One region of the Nocardioides baekrokdamisoli genome, then DNA from elsewhere that is predicted to be linked to it. Evidence: predicted binding sites of a transcription regulator. Region 1 holds the regulator's gene; the other holds the start of a gene.

Region 1 (4,774 bases):
GCGTGTCGGAGTCCAAACGCGAAGGCAAACGTACGAGGGGCGAACCCGTTTCTTCCCCATGAAGGTCGGTTGACACCAATACGCCCCATCAGGTCGGGACCAGAAGGTCGCCCTCGCTCACGCCGCGCCCGACCACGCCTCGTATGTTCTGGCGACGTACCTCATACGTCGTCAGAACACATCGAGCCGCATACGAGTCCTCAGCAGTCAGGCCCGATGAGTGCGTGACGCCCTGATCGCCCCAGGCTTGCCAACCGGTCGCATGACGTATGCCGCGAACAGTCCAACGAGCGCGATCCCACCAACAAGCAAGGCGACGGAACCGACGGTGTCGTGGCCGCGAGCGAGCCCGCCGACACCGCCGCCGAACAGAATGACGAGCAAGAACAGGAGCGTGCCCCACGCGCGGTAGCCACTGCCGAGGCCAGGCAGCGGGTTGCGCCGCCGTCGGATCCAGCCCAGGCGATGGGCTACACGTCGGTCGCGCACCATGCACAATCTGCCAGACGATCGGCCCGCCGGAACGCAGAACGACCCTTGCCCGCCTTGGCGGCAAACAAGGGCCGATCTGTTTGTCACGAGCGGCGAGCCATATGCCTACAGGCAACGTTTCTTCCCCAAGAACGGGCTCGCCCCTCGCAGTGGCGCCTCACGGCACCGTGTTTCCCCCGGTCGTACGCCCTGGGGTCGAATCAGCGCGTACGCGGCTTGTGCGTCAGGCAGGTACGCGCAGCACCTGACCGGCCTGGACGCTGTCCGAGCTCAGCCCGTTCAGCTTCATGATCCGGTCCTCCATCGCGGTGACGTCGCCGTCACCGGCGGCGCGAGCCGCGACGTTCCACAGCGAGTCGCCCGGCTTGACCATGACGGTGTGCGTCCTGATGACGCCGGCATGCTCTCCCGCGCTGGCGATCTGGCTGCCGAGCACGGCGAGCGCAAGCAGACCCAGAAGGACGGCAACGAAGACCACCAGGCGACCACGGCGCGTCAGCCGGACGGTGCGGGCCGCCGGAGCAACCACCGTCAACGCCGGACGGGCCGGGCGGACCATCACGGACTCGATCGTCATTGCGCTCATGTGAATCACTCCTGGGGAAGTAGGAACTGCCTTCTGGGATGAGGTCTATCGGCGACCACCGACAATTTCTGGAGCCCAGGTGTCGGTCGATCTCGATCGGCTCATCGTTCGAACATGTGTACGACTATAGAACACGTGTTCGATAGAGTCGAGGATTTCTTCGAACATTCGTTCGTACGGCGTGTCGCACGGATGTTCGAATTCCGTCGTCCTGCCGACACGCCGCGAATCGAACAGATGTTTGAACGGCCCGGTCCTCGCGGCGTACGGTGCTTCCATGACGAAGGACACCAGCGACCTTCTCGGCGAGGTCAGCGAATTGCCGGACGGCCCAGCCGACGCCTCGGGACTGACCGCGCGACAGCAGCGCATCCTGACGACGTTGCGCGAGCACATCGAGCGCAAGGGCTACCCGCCGAGCATGCGCGAGATCGGCGCCGCGGTCGGCCTGACCAGCAGCAGTTCGGTCGCGCACCAACTGAAGGTCCTGGAGCAGCACGGCTTCATTCGTCGCGACCCGAACCGTCCGCGCGCCCTCGAGGTCTTCCTTCCCGAGGTGCTGGCTGCCCGACAGGCGCGCATCGAGCCCGATCACTCGGTCGAGCGGACGTTCGACGAAAGCGGCTACGACGTTTTCCCGACGGCGGTGAACGTGCCTCTGGTCGGCACCATCGCGGCCGGCACCCCGATCCTTGCCGACGAGAGGACCGAAGCTGTATTCCCGCTGCCCAAGGAACTCGTCGGCGACGGTCAGCTGTTCCTGCTCAAGGTCAAGGGCGACTCGATGATCGAGGCTGCCATCTGCGACGGCGACTACATCGTCATCAAACAGCAGAACACCGCCAACAACGGCGACTTCGTCGCGGCCCTGCTGGACGACGAGGCCACCGTCAAGGAGTTCCAGCGCAAGAACGGTCAGACCTGGCTGCTGCCGCACAACAGTTCACTGGACCCGATCGACGGCACGTACGCCACGATCCTCGGCATCGTGACGGCGGTTCTGCGCACCATCTGACCATCGAGGGCCGCCATCGCGGAGCTCAGTTCTGTCGGTGGCGCGACATAGGATTTCGGGCATGCGTCGCCTCGGCCTGCTGCTCACGGTCTCGCTCCTGCTCGGCGGGTTGAGCGCGCCAGTTGAGGCTGCGACCAAGCCGGTGCCACACCTCCCGAATGTCGGGGGGCCGGTGTTCATCAACTACGGCTCGCACCACCTGGATTCCGGAGCCCGACCGAAGGCGCCGCTGGCTCGTACGTCGGTTCCCCAGGGCGACGTCAGTTTCGACACCAGCCAGCAGTGCACCGTCGGCCTGGCGGTCAACGTCTGCGTGAACTACACGACATCCGGTGCCAACGCAGCCACCTCGCAGTTCGTCAGCGACATGGTCGCGGCCTACCAACACGCCGAGGACGTCTACACAAGCTCGGGCTACAAGGCGATCGAGGCTGATCCCAATTCCGGCAACGCCACGCCGTCGATCAATGTGTTCCTCGTCGACCTATTCACCTGGCAGAGCGGCGCCTACAAGGGCGCGTACGGCTTCACGGCACCCGCGGCCGACAGCCCCACAGGCGGCACCGACGGTCCGGCGTACATGGTGCTGGACAACGATTTCAGTTGCGATCAACACAGCCAGACCGGGTTCCCGGACAGTTGCAACAACCCGTACACATCCACCCAGGTGATGCAGGCGACGGTCGCGCACGAGTTCTTCCACGCGACTCAGTTCGCCTACGACGTGGACGAGGACCGCTGGTTCATGGAGGCGACCGCCGCGTGGGCCGAGACGCAGGTCTACCCCGCAGTGAAGGACAACTGGCAGTACCTGGACGCCTCGCAGTGCGGCGTCGTCGGCACGCCCTGGCTGCCGCTCGACGACAACTCTGGCGGCGGCAGCGGCTGCTACAACATGTCGGTCTACCAGGACTTCCTCTGGTTCCAGTACCTCACGGAGAAGTTCCCGGCGAAGACCGGTTCGATGCCGTCGCTGATCCTGAACGCATGGCGCTACTCCGACAACAGCCACAACGCCGCGCGGTACTTCTCGATCAGCGCCATCAAGTTCGCCTTGGCGCGGGTCAGGGCGAGTTTCCCGGCGACGTGGCTCGCCTTCAGCGCCGGCAACCGGCACCCGCGGAGCACGTACGCGCAGGGCGCCCACTATCCCGCGTCGGCAGCTGCCTGGAGCAGGACGGTCTCCCCTAGCAACCTCAGCCCGACCAAGTTGTACGGGGGCGTACGCCACCTGGCGTCCTCGACCTTCGTCCTGATGCCCCAGAGCCTCCCAACCACCGAGCGGGTCCACCTCGCGATCCGGAGCACCAACCAGGCCGTCTCGGTGGCGGGCGTGACCCTCTACTACAAGAACGGCGCCATCCGGACGTACCCGCTGACGTTCTCGAACGGGGTGGCGGTCAAGAACGTGGGCTTCGACAGCGCGTCCCTGCTGCGGATCGAGCTCACACTCGCCAACACGGCATCCACCTACACCGGCTGTTGGCAGCAACAGGACGGCTACTCCTGCCGCGGCACGCCCACCATCGACAGGGTCGGCCTCAGCTGGAGCGCGTCGTTCTATCACCTCTGAGTCAGAGGTCAGCGATCACACGGCCGCCATCGCCGAGAGCCGCTTCAGAGCTCCCCGGACAGCAGCGGGATCTGTGGTCGGCCAGAGCGGCGGAAGGCTGGCTTTGAGGAAGGTGCCATACCGAGCCGTCGCCAGTCGCGAGTCCAGGATCGCGACGACTCCCTTGTCGTCGTGCGTACGAATCAGCCGGCCCGCCCCCTGAGCGAGGAGGAGGGCGGCGTGGGTGGCCGCGACCTGCATGAACCCGTTGCCACCACGCTCGTCCGCAGCCTTCTGACGAGCCGACATCAGCGGGTCGTCGGGTCGCGGGAACGGGATCCTGTCGATGATGACGAGTTGGCAGGTGTCCCCCGGAACGTCCAGGCCTTGCCACAGCGACAGAGTCCCGCACAGCACTGTGTGCGGGTCCGCGACGAACTGGGCGGTGAGTTCAGGCAGTTGCGCGTCCCCCTGAGCCAGGATCGTCAGGTGCGGCAACCGCGTACGCAGCGCCTCCGCAGCAGCGTCGGCGGCGCGACGGCTCGAGAACAACCCGAGCGTCCGTCCGTCAGCGGCGTCCACCAACTCGGCGATCTCGTCCAGCTGCGCCGGACCCAGACCGTCGCGCCCCGGCGGCGGCAGGTGGCGGGCGACGTAGAGAATCCCCTGCTTGGAGTAGTCGAACGGGCTACCCACGTCGAGAGCCTCATAGGAACCGGCAGGCAGGCCGAGGCCGGCGGCCACCGGGGTGAAGTCGCCGCCGAGCTTGAGCGTGGCGCTCGTCAGCACGACCGCCTTGTCGGCCAGCAGTTTGTCTCGCATCTGCAGGCTCACGTCCAGCGGCGCGGCGACCAGTCGCGGCGGCATCCGGTCGGTGCCCTCGTTGATCCACAGGACGTCGGACTTGGTGTTGGCAGCCATCCGCTCCGCGATCGCGAAGACGTCATTGAGCATGCCCTTGGCCTGGGTCAGCGCGGCGTCGTCGGCGTCCTTGGGCATCGCGCTCGCGCACGTACGCGCTGCGTCGCGAACGACCTCGAGCGCGTCCGACAGCTCCTGGGGCAAGGTCTCGAGCCGTCCTGCCTTCTGGTCGAGGATCACGTCCTTCAGGGCATCGGCGGCGTCCGAG
Region 2 (4,774 bases), 380 kb from region 1:
CTCGCCACCCTTCTTCTGACCGTCGGACCCTTGGTCCTCGCGGTGTCCTTGGCCCCTTCGATCCATTCGTCGCCGCCGACGGCGTTGGTGTGGCTGCTGTTCGTGGGTTCGTCGGTTCATGTGGGAGCGACGGCGTGGTTCTACACCGTCGCCGATGTGCGAACCCACATGCGCGGACATCCGTGGCGCTACTACTGGATCCCGTTGGCGCTCGTCGTCGTGACGGCGATGATCGCCGCGATCGCTTCAACCGAGGCGATGACGTGGGTACTGTCCGGCTACTTCGCCTGGCAGTTCTTCCACTTCCAGAAGCAGAACCTGGGTATTTCGGCGCTAGCAGCCAGATCTCTGGGCGCGGCTCGTCTCACTGGAATCGAACGAGCGGCTCTGACCGTGGCCGGAATCGGTGGCGTCGGTTGGCTGGTCGCACACCCGGCGCTGCTCCAGATCGATCGGCACGGGGTCTTCGACTCCTGGCTGCACCCGGCGCTGCAGGCGGTGGCTGCGTGCGGGGCGGGTGCCTTTGTCAGTGCTGTTCTGGTGGGAGCGACGGCCGCTGTCAGGCGCCCGCGAAGCGATCGACCGGCGATGTTTCTGATCATCTACGGGACGAGCCTCGCGTTCTTCCTTCCCGCGTTCCTGTTCGAATCCCCCTACGCGGCGGTTGCCGGCCTGACCATCGCCCACGGGATGCAGTACCTCCTGCTGGTGGGCCTGATCGCCGGTGCACCGACGGAGACGGTGCCCGCACAGGTCGGGGTCCTGATCTGCTTGAACATCGCGGTGGTGCTGGGCCTTGTGCTCAATCAGGCCTCCCACCTCCACTCCGGAACGAGCGGCCTCGACCGCTGGTTGTTCGGTGGCTACCTCGGTGCCGTGATGGCGCATTTCGTCATCGACGCCGGCCTCTGGCGGCTTCGCGACGAGTTCCCCAGAGCCTTTCTGACACGGCGACTGCCGTACCTGCTTGCCCCGCAATGATCGGACCAGGCGACGGCTTCACCTACGCAGCCGCACGATGACCTGATCGACCGACCTGGTCGATGAGTAGCGGCTGTCGTGCAGTCGGCGGTGGTGGTGACCACAGACGAGCAGAGCGTTCCGGAGATCGGTGCGGCCACCAGACGACCACGGGTCCTCGTGATGGGCATCGCACCAGGTCGAGGGTACGTCGCAGCCTTCGACCTGGCAGGTCGTGAAGCGCGTCCGCAGGGCCTTTCGTTGTGCTGGCGAGAAGAGGCGTTGCGTACGCCCGAGGTCGAGGATCTGGGACCGGGAACCGAGGACGGCCGGGATGATGTCGGCGGTGCAAGCCAGGCGGCGCGCTTCGGCTGCGCTGAGACGACCTTCGGAATCGAGGCCACCGATCGCGGCGGTGCCCAGTTCGGCGCGCAGGTCGTCCAGCGGGACGGTGATCATCACCGTGGTCGTATCGCCGCCGTGCCGGGGGAGTCCAGCGGGGTCGATGCGCTCCACCAGGTCGCAGAAGGCGCGCCCCATTCGCTGATCGGTGCGTACGACCTCGCCCTCGAGCTTCCGAGGTTGGGTGTACGCCTCGAGGTACGTCCTGAGACGGTGTGCAGCTTCCTCCGGGATCACCCCGTTGATCCGCGCGGTGCCGTCGAACCGAGGCGTGATCCGCAGCGATGTCTTGTCCCAGGCGGATCGTTCCTCGCGGAGCAGGGCTCTGCCTTCAGCCGCATCGGCGCCGTCCGGATCGACGACGGCCTCAAGGTGGCGGGCCAGTCGGGCGAGCGCCTTCGGGGAGAAATCCGGGGCGCGGCGTACCAGTTCGGCCTCGGCCTGGTCGCGCAGGCTCCTGGGGGTCTCCTCCGGCAACTCCTCCAACGTCCGCAGGATGATGTCAGCCTTCTGGGCGTCGATCCGGCCCTCCGCGAACGCAGCCGACACGATCGGGGCGGCTTCAAGGCGCCGTCCCAACTCCATCGTCCGCCTCAGGGACCCGTGGTCCGCGTGAGCGGTCGAGGCCAACCAGGCTGCGACGTCCCGGGTGCCGGCGTCGAGGGCCAGCTCGTGTGCCGAGGCGAGTAGTCGCGCCTGGAGCGCATTGGCCGCGGCAAGTGCCTCACCGATCGCGAGCAATGCGGCAGCTTTGTCGCGCGTGGGCATGAAGGTCGGGTCGAGATCGGCGACGTCGACCAGAGCGGCTCGGACAGAGCGCACGCACGCGAGCACCGGGTGGGCATCGGGTGTGGACATGTCGTCGACCTCCTTCATTGCCAACATTTTACCGCTCAATACCGACAAAAACGAACACGTGTTCGAACCTGGTGCAGATTTGCCCAACCACTTCGTTGCCTTCCCAGCAGCCGCCCGCAACGATGGCGACGGAGGTATGACATGCACTACCGGATGAACGAACCCGTACGCGCCGAGATCGGCGAGGCCGCGTACTCCACCACCGTGCACTGGCGCAACGGCGAGTTCATCGCGGACGAGCCGCCGAAGAACGGCGGCCACGACGTCGGGCCGGATCCGTTCACGCTGCTGCTGTCCTCCCTGGCCACCTGCACCCTGATCACGTTGCGGATGCACATCGAGAAGGTCGGCTGGGACGTCCCGTCGATCGGGGTCGCCGTCAACTACTTCACCGCCCTCAAGGACGGCGAGACCGTGACGACCCTGGATCGCGACATCGTGTTCACGTCGCCACTGACCGCCGACCAGCAGGTGACCCTGAGAGAGGTGGCCGCGAACTGCCCGATCTCCCGGCTCCTCGAGGGGCAGGTCACCGTGCGTACGTTCGTCGAGCGCACGGGCGAGGCCGAGGCCAAGGAGTACGCCGGGGACGGCTTCGTGGTCGAGTGGCGACCCGATTTCTGCCAGCACTCCACCCGGTGCTGGACGCAGCTCAACAAGGTCTTCAACCCGACCGAGAGGCCGTGGATCCATCCCGAGGCAGCGCCGGCCGAGCGGATCGAGGAACAGGTCGGTCAGTGCCCGACCGGAGCCCTCAAGTTCCGCCGGGTCTGAGCCGTCGACGCCCGCCTCGCCGGCGGCTACGGTGGCGACATGCTCGTAGTGACCACGAATGACCTGCCCGGCTGGGAAATCAAGAAGGTGTGCGGCGAGGTCTTCGGGCTCACCGTCCGCTCCCGCAATGCGTTCTCCCAGATCGGCGCCGGCTTCAAGTCGCTCGTCGGCGGCGAGATCAAGGGGATGACCACCAACCTGTCCAACTCGCGTCTCGAGGTCATGGGTCGCATGCTCGACGAAGCGCGCGCCAAGGGCGGCAACGCGGTCGTCGCGATGCGCTTCGACACTTCCGAGATGGGCGACGTCTGGACCGAGATCTGCGCGTACGGCACGGCGGTCGTGGCGATCCCGGTGACCGAGGAGGCCAAGCAGACGGCACGCGACCTCGGGTACGGCGGGGTGTAGCTCCGTCTGATCGCGTGTCGGTGGTGCGGCCGGATTGCCTCCGACTAGGGTTGCGCTCAGCCAACGCCTAGCCGGGTTGGTCGTCTGCCTGTGGAGGGGCGGACAGCATCACATTCACCTGTGGAGGGGTGGATGAGACGCGCGCCCGCTCGGGGGTGCGGAGACGGTTTCGCTCTGCTGGCGTAGCCGTGCTTCGGAGGGAGAAGCATGCGCAACAATCGACCCCTGTCCTTCCTGCTGCACATCGCGGCGAGAGCCCGCTTCGAGGTCGATCGGCGGCGGCCGGACGTCCCGGTCACGCGAAGGATCCACGGCGTCGACATCGTGATGCCGCGGCACCACCTGCTGCCGTACCTGACGTCGGGCGACTCGGTCTACAACCTCAACCTGGTGGAGTTGGCGAGAGGTCTGTACGACCTGGAATCGACTCTCACGCTCCTCGACGTCGGCGGCAACGTTGGTGACAGCGCGCTCGGCGTGCTCTCCGCGGTACCTGCGTACGTGGTCTGCGTCGAAGCCGATCCGGCCTGGCAGAAGTACCTCGACATGAACGTCGCCGGGCGCGACGACGTCGCCGTGGAGCCGTACGCGCTGGTGCCGCCGGGCTATCGAGGTGGCTTCGAGATCAACCACGCCGACGTCGGCTCGAGCAACCTGGTCCCGGCCGCCGAGGGCTCCGGGCCGCCGTCGATCAGCACCGATGAACTGCTGGAACGCAACCCCCGGCTGCAGCAGGTACGTCTGATCAAGACCGACACCGACGGGTACGACGTGCTGCTCGTACCTGCGATGGCGGAGACGTTCAAGGCCTCGCGACCGGTCATCTTCTTCGAGTTCGAGGCGCTGGCGACGTCACTTGCGACGCCTGAGTTGCCGCTCGTGAGTGTCTGGGAGCGTCTGCTGGACCAGGGCTACGAGGACGCGGTCCTCTGGGACAACGGTGGTCGCCTGCTCGGACCCGACAAGGTCGCCAACCTGATCGCCCGGTCCGGACAGCTCAGTGAGGCGATGTCGTCCGCCTACTTCTGGGACGTGGCAGTCGCCCACAAGGACGACGCCACGGGTCTCGAGGTGCTGCGCAGCGTCGCGTGTGACCCGGCAGGGCACGCCGAGGTGGGCTACGGTGGAGCGTGATGGCTGACAACGACGACCTCAAAGCAAAGATGCGCGAAGCGCTGGACAAGAAGAAGTCCGGTGGCGGCGCGACCAATCAGGGTGCCGAGGCCAAGGAGAAGGCTCACGGCTCCGAGGTGGTCGGCCAGCAGCGTCGGATGCACCGCCGCAAGTCCGGCTGACGCGCCCTAGGATGGTGGCCCGTGAGCAAGACGAACCCGGGCAACTTCTTCGAGGACTTCACCATCGGCCAGGTGAT

Evidence for each region. Region 1 encodes LexA, which represses DNA repair genes until DNA is damaged. Its sites were predicted from a motif close to TCGAACANNTGTTCGA; they were not measured.
Region 2: a site for LexA is predicted at 2,271-2,286, ahead of KCTC_RS03880 (HNH endonuclease signature motif containing protein). Genes of this name have one in related genera too.

The regions. Positions count from the first base shown of each region.
Region 1 covers NZ_AP019307.1:1,186,924-1,191,697, forward strand. The annotation lists gene KCTC_RS05725 (hypothetical protein) at 208-489, opposite strand; gene KCTC_RS05730 (LysM peptidoglycan-binding domain-containing protein) at 716-1,078, opposite strand; gene lexA (transcriptional repressor LexA) at 1,356-2,093, shown strand; gene KCTC_RS05740 (MXAN_6640 family putative metalloprotease) at 2,155-3,666, shown strand; gene KCTC_RS05745 (ATP-dependent DNA helicase) at 3,682-4,774, opposite strand, start outside.
Region 2 covers NZ_AP019307.1:807,192-811,965, reverse strand. The annotation lists gene KCTC_RS03885 (hypothetical protein) at 1-981, shown strand, start outside; gene KCTC_RS03880 (HNH endonuclease signature motif containing protein) at 1,000-2,238, opposite strand; gene KCTC_RS03875 ((4Fe-4S)-binding protein) at 2,362-2,994, shown strand; gene KCTC_RS03870 (YbjQ family protein) at 3,034-3,402, shown strand; gene KCTC_RS03865 (FkbM family methyltransferase) at 3,610-4,536, shown strand; gene KCTC_RS14640 (DUF5302 domain-containing protein) at 4,536-4,697, shown strand; gene KCTC_RS03860 (MaoC family dehydratase) at 4,719-4,774, shown strand, end outside.